3 regions of the Streptomyces sp. NBC_00704 genome follow, and region 2 is predicted to be linked to each of the others. Evidence: riboswitches for the same ligand, from Rfam matches in the RefSeq annotation. Region 2 holds a riboswitch; each other region holds the start of a gene.
What was found. A riboswitch is a leader RNA that binds a small molecule or an ion and turns the genes downstream of it on or off. The one in region 2 is predicted to bind cyclic di-AMP.
Positions count from the first base shown of each region.

Region 1: another riboswitch for cyclic di-AMP. It lies ahead of OG802_RS29950 (M23 family metallopeptidase); the one in region 2 lies ahead of OG802_RS20830 (transglycosylase SLT domain-containing protein).
Region 3: another riboswitch for cyclic di-AMP. It lies ahead of OG802_RS26770 (M23 family metallopeptidase); the one in region 2 lies ahead of OG802_RS20830 (transglycosylase SLT domain-containing protein).

Region 1 is NZ_CP109000.1:6,899,857-6,904,039, reverse strand. Features, by position in the region: gene OG802_RS29955 (SGNH/GDSL hydrolase family protein) at 54-839, opposite strand; gene OG802_RS29950 (M23 family metallopeptidase) at 1,125-2,090, opposite strand; cyclic di-AMP (ydaO/yuaA leader) riboswitch at 2,095-2,272, opposite strand; gene OG802_RS29945 (alpha-galactosidase) at 2,557-4,183, opposite strand, start outside.
Region 2 is NZ_CP109000.1:4,757,970-4,762,152, forward strand. Features, by position in the region: gene fahA (fumarylacetoacetase) at 1-339, opposite strand, end outside; gene OG802_RS20825 (HAD family hydrolase) at 715-1,539, shown strand; gene OG802_RS20830 (transglycosylase SLT domain-containing protein) at 1,685-2,164, opposite strand; cyclic di-AMP (ydaO/yuaA leader) riboswitch at 2,168-2,384, opposite strand; gene OG802_RS20835 (polyprenyl synthetase family protein) at 3,425-4,183, shown strand, end outside.
Region 3 is NZ_CP109000.1:6,152,852-6,157,034, reverse strand. Features, by position in the region: gene OG802_RS26785 (bifunctional acetate--CoA ligase family protein/GNAT family N-acetyltransferase) at 1-407, opposite strand, end outside; gene OG802_RS26780 (HPr family phosphocarrier protein) at 584-865, shown strand; gene OG802_RS26775 (GntR family transcriptional regulator) at 1,009-1,704, opposite strand; gene OG802_RS26770 (M23 family metallopeptidase) at 1,893-2,636, opposite strand; cyclic di-AMP (ydaO/yuaA leader) riboswitch at 2,651-2,817, opposite strand; gene OG802_RS26765 (M16 family metallopeptidase) at 3,036-4,183, opposite strand, start outside.

The sequences.
Region 1 (4,183 bases), 2.1 Mb from region 2:
CACCGGCTCGGCGCGTGCCCGCCGGGTGGGGCCGGCCCCTCCGCCCGCGCCCGTCAGGCGACGGCGGAGATCCGCATCCTGATGTCGTCCGGCTTCAGCGCGCCCTTGGCGACCACGTGGTCGCCGGAGGACTCCCCGCGCAGCCGGCGGCCGATCCACGGCACGAGGTACTCGCGCGCCCAGTGGACGTCGTCGCGCCGCACCTCGAGGGTGCCGCGCGGCGGGAGCACCGGCCAGGGCTGCTCCGGGTCGGCCGGCACCTCCAGGCCCAGGACCTGGCCGGCGCGCAGCGCCACGCGCGTGTGCCCCTCCGGGGAGAGGTGCAGCCGGTCGCCGTCCCAGGCCCTGCGGTCCTGCACGGACTTCAGGGACCACAGGTCGAGCACCGGACAGCCGTAGCGGTCGGCGACGGCGCGCACATGTCCGTTGTACGTGGCGATCTTGCCGCGCAGGTGCTTGAGCACGGGGACGCCACGGGTGTCGAAGCCGGTGGTCACCATGACGGTGCCGGCGACGGCGCTCAGGGCCGAGATCGCGCGCTCGAAGCGCTCGGCGACCTCGTCCGGGTCGGTGCCGGGACGGAGGATGTCGTTGCCGCCCGCGCAGAAGGAGACCAGGTCCGGGGCGAGTTCCACGGCCCTGGGGAGCTGGTCCTCCATGATCTGGTCGAGCAGCTTCCCGCGGACCGCGAGGTTGGTGTAGTCGAAGTCGCCCTCGGGCCGCCGGTCCGCGAGGAGGACCGCGAACCGGTCCGCCCAGCCGACGAAGGCCCCGTCCGGGCCCGGGTCGCCTACGCCCTCGGTGAAGCTGTCCCCCACCGCCACGTACGACCCGATCACTGATCTGTTGTCACTCTTCGAATCGTCTGCCACAGCAGTTCATGATTCACCTTCGAATGTGACTTACGCGACCGTAGGCAGGGGTTGACGGTCGGTGAGATAAGCCACTCCTAAAGAGTTTGCCAATCAGGGAATAAGCGATCACGCCGGGACGTCGTTGGTCCGCAGACGGCTCCGTGCGGTGCGGGACCGGTGGCGTGCGGACAGCCCGAAGGCCGGGCCCCGGATCCTTCGATCGGTGGGGGCCCGGCCTTCGGCTGCGTGTCAGGCGGGGTGGCCGGGGGGTCAGCCGACGGAGACGCCGTGCGCGCGCAGGTAGGCGATCGGGTCCACGTCGGAGCCGTAGTCCGGCGTGGTGCGGATCTCGAAGTGCAGGTGCGGACCGGTGACGTTGCCGGTCGCCCCGGAGAGGCCGACCTGCTGGCCCGCGGTCACGGTCTGGCCGGCCGAGACCGAGAGCTGGGAGAGGTGGGCGTACTGGGCGTAGTAGCCGTCGGCGAGCCTGATGACGACCTGGTTGCCGTACGCGCCGCCCCAGCCCGCGGACACGACGGTGCCCGCGCCCACGGCCTTCAGGGTGGTGCCGGTGGGGACGACGAAGTCCGCACCCGTGTGGTAGCCGCTGGACCACATGCTGCCCGACTGGTGGTACGGGGTGCCGATGGCGGCCCCGGACACCGGCAGGACGTAACCGCCGGCGCTGCTCTCGGCGGCCTGGGTCGTCTTCGGGGAGGAGGCCGACGTCTTCGACGCGGAGGACTGCGAAGCCTTCGACGAACCCGACGCGGACGGCGACTTGGGGGACGCGGACCGGGAGGACGACGAGCCGGACGGCTGGTGGGCGCCGGAGGCGGCCTTCTTGCCGATCGACAGCCGGAGGCCGGGGTGGATCAGCGACGGGTCGTCGCCGACGACCGCGCGGTTGTCGCGGTAGAGCCGCTGCCAGCCGCCGCTGACGTTCTGCTCGTCCGCGATCTTCGAGAGGTAGTCGCCGGACCGCACGGTGTACGTCTTCGCGGTGGCGGTCTTGCGGGTCGTCCCGGCGGCCTGGACGGCCTGGACGGCCTTTTCCGGGGCCGTCTGCGTGACGGACTGCGCGGACGTCTGGGCGACCGACCCGGGGGTGGCCGCGTGAGCGCCGGAGGCGCCCATCAGCGGCAGGGCGAGTGCGGCTCCGCCCGTTCCGGCGACGGCTATGGAGCGGGTGAGACGCTGGGCCTTGGGACGGCGGTGCTTACCCTTCGCGGGCATGACGAATTCCTCTCCGGCGCCTGCGAGGTGAGCTGTCGGGTGCGGGCTGGAGATGCCCGGCCGCGCCGAGGCGCGACTTGACCCCTAGCCTGTTCCGGGAACCGGAACAGGCGGTTGTGCCTGTGGGTCCCCCGCTCCTGCCATGCACGGGTGAGTGTGCGGGATCCGGGCGGTGGCAGGATTCGGCGTCCGTCCGGATTGGGGTGGAACGTAAGCGACCCGGACGCACGGAGACAAGCGAAGGTTGCACCGTTCACGCGTTTCTCTTGATCCCCGCCGGGGATCCCCCGTCACCCTGCGTGAAACACGTGCCTCTCCCACCCTCAAGGCACAGGAGAACCACGCGAATTACGTGAACATGACGCGCGACGTACGGTCACGGATATGACGCTGCTCACGTGACGGTTCTCCAGTCCCCCCTATTTCCCGGCGAGTTGGAACGAAGGCTTCAATTCGGACAGAAAGCTCAGATGCGACGCAGTCGGATAACCGTCGCATCGAGGTCACCGCGCAGGCCGACCCGGAGTCCGTGGTGCAGCAGCACCGCACCCCGGTGCACTTCGCCCGTTTCGCGGCATTCGTACGACGCCGTCGGGTCGAGTCCGCGCAGCCGCAGGGCGGGAACGGGCTCGCCGTACCGCTGGGCCTGAAGCCAGGCGAGGACGACGCTCTCGTCGCCGCGCACGTACTGCACGGCGCTCAGCCCGCCCGCCGGAGGGCGCAGCCGGTAGAGGTCGCCCTGCTGCACGAGCGGCCGGATGTCCTTGTAGAGGTCCACCCAGCGACGCGCCTCGGCGAGTTCGTCCTCGCTCCACTCGGAGAGGTCGCCGCCGACGCCGAGGACCCCCGCCATGGCGCTGACGAACCGGAAGCGCAGCGAACTCACCCGGCCGTTGAGCTGGGCGTTGGGGCTGTCGGTGACCCATGCGGCCATGACGCGCGCGGGATGGATCTGACTGAAGCCGTGCTGGATGTCGAGCCGGTCGAGCGGGTCGGTGTTGTCGGAGGTCCACACCTGGTCGGTGCGGCTCATGATGCCGAGGTCGACGCGCCCGCCGCCGCCCGAACAGGACTCGAAGGCGACGCCGGGGTGGGCCTCCCGCAGCCGGTCCAGCAGGCGGTACAGGGCCCGCACGTGGTCGACCCACAGGCGCTGCGGGTAGGCGTCGTCCGGCCAGCCGGCGTCGGTGAAGCAGCGGTTGAAGTCCCACTTGACGTAGTCGATCGGGGCGCTGGAGAGCAGCCCGTGGAGCTGCTCCCAGAGGTACTCCTGGACGTCCTCGCGCGCGAGGTTCAGCATGAGCTGATTGCGGAACTCCGTCCGCTTTCGTCCCGGTTGGAACTGCACCCAGTCGGGGTGCGCCCGGTAGAGGTCGCTGTCCGGGTTGACCATCTCGGGCTCGACCCAGATGCCGAACCGCATGCCCAGGTCGTGCACCTGGTCCGCGAGGGGCTTGAGCCCGTGAGGGAAGCGGTCGGGGTTGGCGTGCCAGTCGCCCAGTCCGGCGTGGTCGCCGGTGCGCGCCCCGAACCAGCCGTCGTCGACGACGAAGAGCTCGACGCCGATCGCCGCGGCCCGCCGCGCGAGGGCCGCCTGCTGCTCCTCGGAGATGTCGAAGTAGGTCGCCTCCCAGGAGTTGAACAGCACCGGCCGGTCCTGCTCGGCGTCCGGGACGACGTGCGCGCGCTGGTAGGCGTGCCAGGCGCGGCTCGCCCCGCCGAAGCCGGCGTCGCTCCACAGGCCCGCGAAGACGGGCGTGGTGAAGGCCTCACCCGCGGCCAGGCGCAGCAGGCCCGAGTCGTCGTATCCGGCCCCGCCGGTGATCTGCACGCGCGCGTCGGGGAGTTGGGCGACGGCGATCCGCCAGGAGCCGGACCAGGCCAGCGCGCAGCCGTAGACCTCGCCGCGCTCCTCGGTGGCGTCGGTGTCGAGGGCGACCCAGGGCAGGTGCTGGTGTCCGGTGTGGCCGCGGCGGCTGCCGATGACCTTCTCGCCGTAGGTGAGCGGGGACCGCGTCAGCCGCGACTCGGCGGCCCAGCGGCCGTGCAGCTGGGACAGCCGCCATGCGTCGCGCAGCGGCAGGGTCCAGGTG
Region 2 (4,183 bases):
GGCGACCTGGAAGGGGAGGTGCAGTGTCACGGCGGACAGGGGCCGGAAGAGCGGTTCGACGGTGGCTCGGTGCGCCGGGCTCGTCACCCACTCCGTCAGCTCGCGACGCACCTGCGTCCAGACCGGACGGCCCGCCGCCATCAGCGGGTTGAGGGTCGGCGCCGCGAGCAGCGCGGCGTGGGACGAGCCGAGCGCGCGGGCCGCCGCACCCGCGTCGAGGACGTGGTCGCCGAGGCGGACGCCGACGGTCCGCTCGGTGGAGCCCGGCAGCGAGAAGACGCCGTACGGCAGGTTGTGCGGACCGAAGGGATCGCCCTCGGCAAGGTCGAAGGGGGGCATCGGGTACTGCCTCTCTTTCGTGTTCGTGCGCTCTGTGGTGCTCGCCAGGTGAGCCCGCCGATTCCGCGCGGATGCCGCGGGTGCGCCGAGCCGGGCCACACGTTACGGCCGACCTCGGGGAAGCGGCACGGGGGCGGGCCCGTCGAGGCGGCCCGGACGGACGCGCCGGCGGTGGCGGGGGAGGTGGGGGAGGCGCTGCGGGCGCGGCGGACCACGCGACGCCCCGGCCGGGCGGGTGCCGGAAGGCGCTTCTTCGAGCCGGTCGTCAACCACCGACGGTCAGTCGCCGAAGGGGAGTTGGCAGAACCGGACCGGACCCGGTCGCTGTTCGGTTCCCGTCGAACCAGGGCGGTGCGGGGTCCGTATTCTCTGATCATGGCCGCACCCACCGCATATGCCGCGCGCACCGCGTACTCCCTCATCGCCACCGACCTGGACGGAACGCTGCTCCGCGGCGACGACACCTTCTCCGACCGGTCCCTCGACGCGCTCGCGCGGGTGGCGGCCGCCGGTGCACGCCACCTGGTGGTGACGGGACGTCCCGCGCCCCGCGTGCGGCCGCTGCTCGACCGTCTGCACAGCAGGGGGCTCGCGGTGTGCGGACAGGGCGCGCAGCTGTACGACGCCGGCGCGGACCGTCTGCTGTGGTCGGTCACCCTGGACCGGGAGCTGGCCGAGACGGCGCTCGGCAAGATCGAGGCGGAGGTCGGGCAGCTGTACGCGGCCGTCGACCAGGACGGCGTCGACGGGCTGACGCTCATCGAGCCGGGCTACCGGATGCCGCACCCCACGCTGCCCGCTCTGCGCGTCGCCCGCCGCGACGACCTGTGGTGCGAGCCGATCAGCAAGGTGCTGCTGCGCCACCCGTTCCTGTCCGACGACGAGTTGGCGGCGACGGCCCGCTCGGTGGTCGGCTCGCTCGCCACGGTCACCATGTCGGGGCCGGGCACGGTGGAACTCCAGCCCTGCGGGGTCACCAAGGCGACCGGGCTGGCGCTGGCCGCCGAACACCTGGGGCTGCGGCCCGAGGACACCGTCGCCTTCGGGGACATGCCCAACGACATCCCGATGTTCGACTGGGCGGCGCGCGGTGTCGCGATGGCCAACGCGCACCCGGAACTCAAGGCGATGGCCGACGAGGTCACGACGTCGAACGAGGACGACGGCGTGGCCGTCGTCCTCGAAAGACTGTTTCCCTGAGCCGGGCCCCGCGCGCTCGGCACGGGCGGTGCGCCCGGCGCTCGATGCGTTGTTCACGCGCCGGACGTCAGGTGTCAGGCGTCATGTGTCACGCGCGAACGCGCCGGGGGCCGAGTGCCGGGAGCCGAGTGCCGGGGGCCGGCTGTCAGTACGCGCTGAAGACGTTGTCGATGGAGCCGTAGCGGGCGGCCGCGTAGTTGCAGGCGGCGGTGATGTTCGCGACCGGGTCGTAGGAGTCCCAGGACGTGCCGTCGACGTGGTAGGCGCGGAAGGTCGGGTCGATGACCTGGAGCAGTCCCTTGGAGGGAATGCCCGCGGCCGCGTTGGAGTCCCACAGGTTGATGGCGTAGGGGTTGCCGGACGACTCGCGGATGACGTTGCGGTAGATGCCGTTGTACGTCCCCGGGATGCCGTGCTGCGACATGACGTGCAGCGAGGCGCGGATCCACCCGTCGAGGTTGTTGGAGTACCCCAGGCTGGTGGCGGTCGCGACGGTCGGGGTCGCGGCGGAGGCGGTGGTGGCGCCGATCAGCGGGAGTGCCAGCACGGCGACTCCGGTGCCGGCGACGGCGAGCTTGCGGGCGAGGCGGGCGGTGCGGGTGCGGCGGTGAGCAGCAGCGGGCATGACGGTTTTCCTCTCCAGCGCCTGCGAGGTGAGCTGTCGGGTTCGGGCGGGGAGCTGCCCGGTCGCGTCCTGACGGTCGCGACTTCACCCCGAGCCACGACGGGCTGCCCGAAACGTCCGGAAAACATCCGGGACGTCAGGAACATCCGTTGCGGCGACTTACCTGGTTCCCCCGCTCCTGCCGTGCGTTCTCGATGGGTGTCATGGGCGGCGGCAGGATTAGGCGTCCGCCCGACAGGCCGGGAACGTATGCGAGAGCACATGTCCGGAACAAGTACCGGATTCACAGATCACCCCTATTGACCTTGGTCTGTGGTCTATGGGGTGCTTGATCCTTTGTGGGTGCAAAGGGTCAACTTGCTTGAGGCGTGCGGAGAATCGGTGAAGGACGGGCGAGGGGTGACCGGTCTCGGGGAGTGAGCCAACTCACCTGGGTCCACAAGGGCGGCGAAACGGGCATTAGCCCCAACTCGTCGTCAAACGAATGTCGATGAGTTGTCGTCCGCCATGTCGCGCCACGTCGCGCCGCGCCGTCCCTCGGGGGGAGCCGCTCCGCCCTTCCTCGGAAGGGCGCTCCGCCCTTTCGGGGAGGCGGCACCGTCCCGCCGGGGGCGGGGAGTGGGCGACGGTCACGGAGGGGGGCGCGTGACAGTCGTCACGCCGGGCGGGGTGGGGTGGGGTGGATCGGTGCGGGTCGGGTCCGGCGGGAGGTGCGGGAGTGTGGGTCCGCGTGAGGAGCGTGAGCCCGCACTGGGGCCTGCGCGCGCGTGCGGGACCGTGCTCCTGCGTGAGCGTCCGGCGGGGCGGGTGTGTGCGGGTTCGTCGTCCGGCGGGTGCGGGTCCGACGTCCGCGGGTGGGGATCTGCGACCCGGCCTGTGCGGGTCCGGCGTCCGGTGTGTGCGGATCTGCGGCCCGGAGTGTTCGGGTGTGTGGTCCGGCGTGTGCGGGTCTGTGGTCGGGCTTGTGCGGGTCTGTGGCCGGGGGTGGCCGCGTGCGGCCGCATGATTCGCGGCGCCGGGGCAATCCGATGGGTGTTCCGGCGGGTGTCCGACCGTACGAGCTGATCAGGAACTCGGCGGGTGGAATCCGGTGCCGCCCCGCCCGACGGAGACGGTTCCCGGGCGAGCCCATTCGAGCCCGGGGGACGTGGGGGCTATCGGTGATCGAAACGTGACCGGATACGCTGACTTGAGTGGTGGCAGCGACCTATCGACAAACCGCGTAATCGCCAGTGGACACCAGCAGACAGGAGACCCCTCGTGACCGTCGTCGGGCCGTTCGGGCTGAGCGTGCGGGACCAGGCTCTGGAAGCCGATGTCCAGGCCGGATTGGCGGCTGTCGAGGAAGGCTTGCTCGAGGCCACCAAGAGTGAGGTCCCCTTCATCACGGAGGCGGCACAGCACCTCGTGCGGGCGGGCGGGAAGCGGTTCCGGCCGCTGCTCGTGGTGCTCGCGTCGCAGTTCGGGGACAAGCACGCGCCGGGTGTCGTGCCGTCGGCCGTGGTGGTGGAGCTGACCCACCTGGCCACCCTGTACCACGACGACGTGATGGACGAGGCCGCCGTGCGGCGCGGGGTGCCCAGCGCCAACGCCCGCTGGGGGAACTCCGTCGCCGTCCTCACGGGCGACTTCCTCTTCGCCCGCGCCTCCCACATCCTGGCCGACCTCGGCCCGGAGGCGGTGCGGGTGCAGGCGGAGGCGTTCGAGCGGCTGGTCACCGGCCAGATCCTGGAGACGGCCGGTCCGACGGACGGCCGGGATCCGGTCGATCACTACCTCGACGTCCTCGGCGGCAAGACGGGCTCGCTGGTGGCGGTGGCCTGCCGGTTCGGGGCGATGATGTCGGGCGCCGACGAGACGGTCGTCGACGTCCTGACGCAGTACGGCGAGCGGCTGGGCGTCGCGTTCCAGCTCGCGGACGACGTCCTGGACATCGCGTCCGACTCGCGCGAGTCGGGCAAGACGCCCGGCACGGACCTGCGCGAGGGCGTGCCCACGCTGCCGGTGCTGCGGCTGCGT
Region 3 (4,183 bases), 1.4 Mb from region 2:
GCGATGTGTTCGAGGAGCGCCGAGGCGACGCCGCGGCCCTGGTGGGCGTCCTGCACGAGGAAGGCGACCTCGGCCTCGTCGGCGGGCGAGGTGGCGGCCATGCCGTCCGGCCCGATGCGGTCGTAGCGCACGGTGGCGATGAACTCGCCGCCCACGGTGGCCGCGAGCCCCACCCGGTCCACGAAGTCGTGGTGCGTGAAGCGGTGGACGTCCTTGGCGGACAGCCGCGGGTAGGGCGCGAAGAAGCGGTAGTACTTCGACTCGTCCGACACCTGCTCGTAGAAGCTGACCAGGCGCTCGGCGTCGTCGGCGGTGATGGGGCGGATGCGTGCGGTGCCGCCGTCGCGCAGCACCACGTCGGCCTCCCAGTGGGCGGGGTACTCGGGCCGGTCCGACGCGCTCTGCATGGGCCCCAGAGTACGGCTCGCGTACGACAACGGCGCGAGGCAGTCTGTGGGGGCGGGCGGCGGATCGAGGCCGCGATCCGGCGACCGCCGCGGGTGAGGCCGAGCCTGGCTCTCCCTCACACGCGCCACGTATGGAACACTGGTCTAGACAACCTGAACCTGAAGGGCAGCATCACATGGCTGAGCGCCGCGTCAACGTCGGCTGGGCCGAGGGCCTCCACGCCCGCCCCGCTTCCATCTTCGTCCGGGCCGCCACGGCCGCAGGCATCCCCGTGACGATCGCCAAGGCCGACGGCAACCCCGTCAACGCGGCCTCCATGCTGGCCGTCCTCGGCCTGGGCGCCCAGGGCGGCGAGGAGATCGTCCTCGCCTCCGACGCCGAGGGCGCGGACGCCGCCCTCGACCGGCTGGCCAAGCTGGTCGCCGAGGGCCTCGAGGAACTCCCCGAGACCGTCTGAGCACGTCGCCTTTTCGGCGAAGGGCCCGTCCGAAATCATCGGGCGGGCCCTTCGCATTTCCCGTTCACGGACGACAATTCCGTTCACGGGCAGGGAAGAACAACCCCCGAGAATTATCCCCCTCTTTGTATACGGCCTCCGCGTTAATTCCGAATTCCCGACGTGTTTACGGGATGTTGCGAGGTCCTCACACGGTCGGCGCGCCCCGGGCCGCCGGGAAAGCGCAGTCGGTGCGCCGGCGTCGACCGCTCGGTGTGCAGCGCCGTGATCGCCCGCGCGCGCTCCCCGTCCCCGCGCGTCACCGCGTCCACGATCGCGCCGTGCTCCGCCCAGGACTCCACCGGATCGGCCGGGGCGTCCACCGTGTACATCCAGGCGATCTTGTGGCGCAGCTGGGTGAGCATCGACGTCAGGGCGGGGCTGCCGCAGGACTGGGCGAGCGTCTCGTGGAACCAGCCGCCCAAGGAGCGCAGGTCGTCGCTGCTGCCCCTCCTGGCCCGCTCCTGGCCCAGCCGGACGAGTCCGCGCAGCACCTTCAGATGGGCCTCGGTGCGCCGTTCCGCGGCCCGGCAGGCGCCGAGCGGCTCCAGCAGCATGCGCATCTCCAGCAGGTCTCCGGCCTCCTGCTCGGTCGGCTCCGCGACGCACGCGCCCGCGTGCCGCCGCGTGACCACGAAGCCCTCGGCCTCCAGCGTGCGCAGCGCCTCGCGGACGGGGACGCGGGAGACCCCGTAGCGGCGGGCGAGGAGTTCCTCGGTGAGGCGGCTGCCGCGCTCGTAGACGCCCGCGACGATGTCGTCCCGGACGGCCGTGCACACCGAGTGCGCCGGAATACGCATGACGGACCTCCGCCTTAATCCCCGTGAAACGCCGACGAGCGGCGCGCTTTCATCGACTCTATTGCAGCGGACGGGAATTTCCGACGGCGGGCCGTAATCCATGAATATTTTTTGGACGGAGCGCCCCGGGAAACGGCAAAGCCCCGGCCGAAGGGCCGGGGCTCGACGATCTGCCGTCGTGCGTCGTGTCAGACGTTCACGCCGTGGTTGCGGAGATAGGCGACCGGGTCCATGTCGGAGCCGTACTCCGGGGTGGTGCGGGCCTCGAAGTGCAGATGCGGGCCGGTGACGTTGCCGGTGTCGCCGGAGAAACCGATGCGCTGCCCCGGGGTGACCTGCTGCCCCACCGACACCTCGATGGACGACAGGTGACCGTACTGGGTGTACGTCCCGTCGTGCATCCGGATGACGACCTGGTTGCCGTAGGCCCCGCCCCAGCCGGCCTCGACCACGGTGCCGGAGCCGACCGCGTGCACGGTCGTGCCGTTGGCGGCGTGGAAGTCGATGCCCGTGTGGCTGCCGGAGGACCACAGCGAGCTGCTGGCCTGGTAGCCGGTGGAGACGTAGGAGCCGGCGATCGGCATCACGAAGGTGTTCAGGCGCTTGCGCTCGGCCTCGCGGGCGGCACGCACGCGTGCCTCGCGCTCCTCCACGGCCTTCTTGGCGGCGGCCTGCCGGGCGGCCTCCTCGAAGGCGGCCCGCTTCTGGACGGCGACCTGGTCGTCGATCTGCTCGACGACGGACTCGCCGGCGGTGACGACGGGGATCAGCCCGGTCTGCTCGGGGGTGGGCTCGGCGGCGAAGGCCGGGGCCGAGGCGACGGTGGCCATCACACCGGTGGTGGTGAGCGCCGCGACGCCCGCCGCGCGGACGGTGGTGCGCTGCATCCGGCTGGGCCGACGATGCTTCCCGGTGGCGCAGGTGAACGCCATGAAGTCAGCGGTGTCCTTTCCTTCCCTCTCGCCTACCGGGTTAGCTGACGGGTTCGGAGCAGGAAGGTCTCCTACGGACCCCCTCGCGTTCGCGCGGGCGTCCGATTCACCCCAGGGACTTCACAAGTGGGTCCCCGGCTCCCCTGGCTCGCGCCATGCGGGGACTCGGCGATGGCTGTCCGGTGCCACGGATGCGGCGCGGTGCCTGACGAACAGCCCGGATGACGCTAAGCGGCGCGGGTTTCAATCCTCAAACGAATCACGGGTTTTGTAGCGCATCCCACAGCACAGACCGGCGACTCCACCCCAATTCGGGCACATGAGGGTCTCAATTCCCTCACGCGAGGGCCCCGGTGACGCTCACGTCGACCGGGGCCCCACGCGCGTGCCGTCACCGCGCTACTCCGCGGAGACGACCTTCACCTCACCGATGCCGAGGGCCTCGACCGGCTCCCGGATCTGCGCCGCGTCGCCCACCAGGACCGTCACCAGCCGGTCCACCGGGAAGGCGTTGACGGCCGCCGCGGTGGCCTCGACCGTGCCCGTCGCGGCGAGCTGCCGGTACAGCGTCGCCTGGAAGTCGTCGGGCAGGTGCTGCTCCACCTGGTCGGCGAGCGTGCCCGCCACGGCCGCGGCGGTCTCGAACTTCAGCGGCGCCACCCCGACCAGGTTCTGCACGGCGACGTCCCGCTCCGCGTCGGTCAGGCCCTCGGCGGCCAGGGTGCGCAGCACCTTCCACAGGTCGTCCAGCGCGGGACCGGTGTTGGGGGTGTCCACGGAGCCGCTGATGGCGAGCATCGCGGCGCCCGAGCCGTCCGGCGCGGAGCGCAGGACCTGCCCGAAGGCGCGGACCCCGTACGTGTAGCCCTTCTCCTCGCGCAGGACGCGGTCCAGGCGGGAGGTCAGCGTGCCGCCGAGGCAGTACGTGCCGAGCACCTGGGCGGGCCACACGCGGTCGTGCCGGTCCGCGCCGATCCGGCCGATCAGCAGCTGCGTCTGGACGGCGCCGGGGCGGTCCACGATGACGACCCTGCCCCTGTCGTCGGCGGTCACCGGCGGCACCGGCCGCGGCTCGGCCGTAGAGCCCGTCCAGGCGCCCAGGGTGTCGCCCAGGAGCTCCGCCAGGCCGACGCCGGTCAGATCGCCCACGATCACGGCGGTGGCCGTCGCCGGGCGGACGTGCCGGTCGTAGAAGGCGCGCACGGCGGCGGAGTCGATCTTCTCGACCGTCTCCGCGCTGCCCTGGCGCGGGCGCGACATGCGCGCGGTGGCCGGGAACAGCTCCTTGGAGAGCTCCTTGGCGGCGCGCCGGGCGGGGTTGGCCAGCTCGTGCGGGATCTCGTCCAGGCGGTTGCGGACGAGACGCTCCACCTCGCTGTCGGCGAACGCGGGGGCGCGCAGCGCGTCGGCGAGCAGGCCCAGGCCCTTGGCCAGCCGCGAGGCCGGCACCTCGAGGCTGAGGCGGACGCCGGGATGGTCGGCGTGCGCGTCCAGAGTGGCTCCGCAGCGCTCCAGTTCGGCGGCGAACTCCTCGGCGGAGTGCTTGT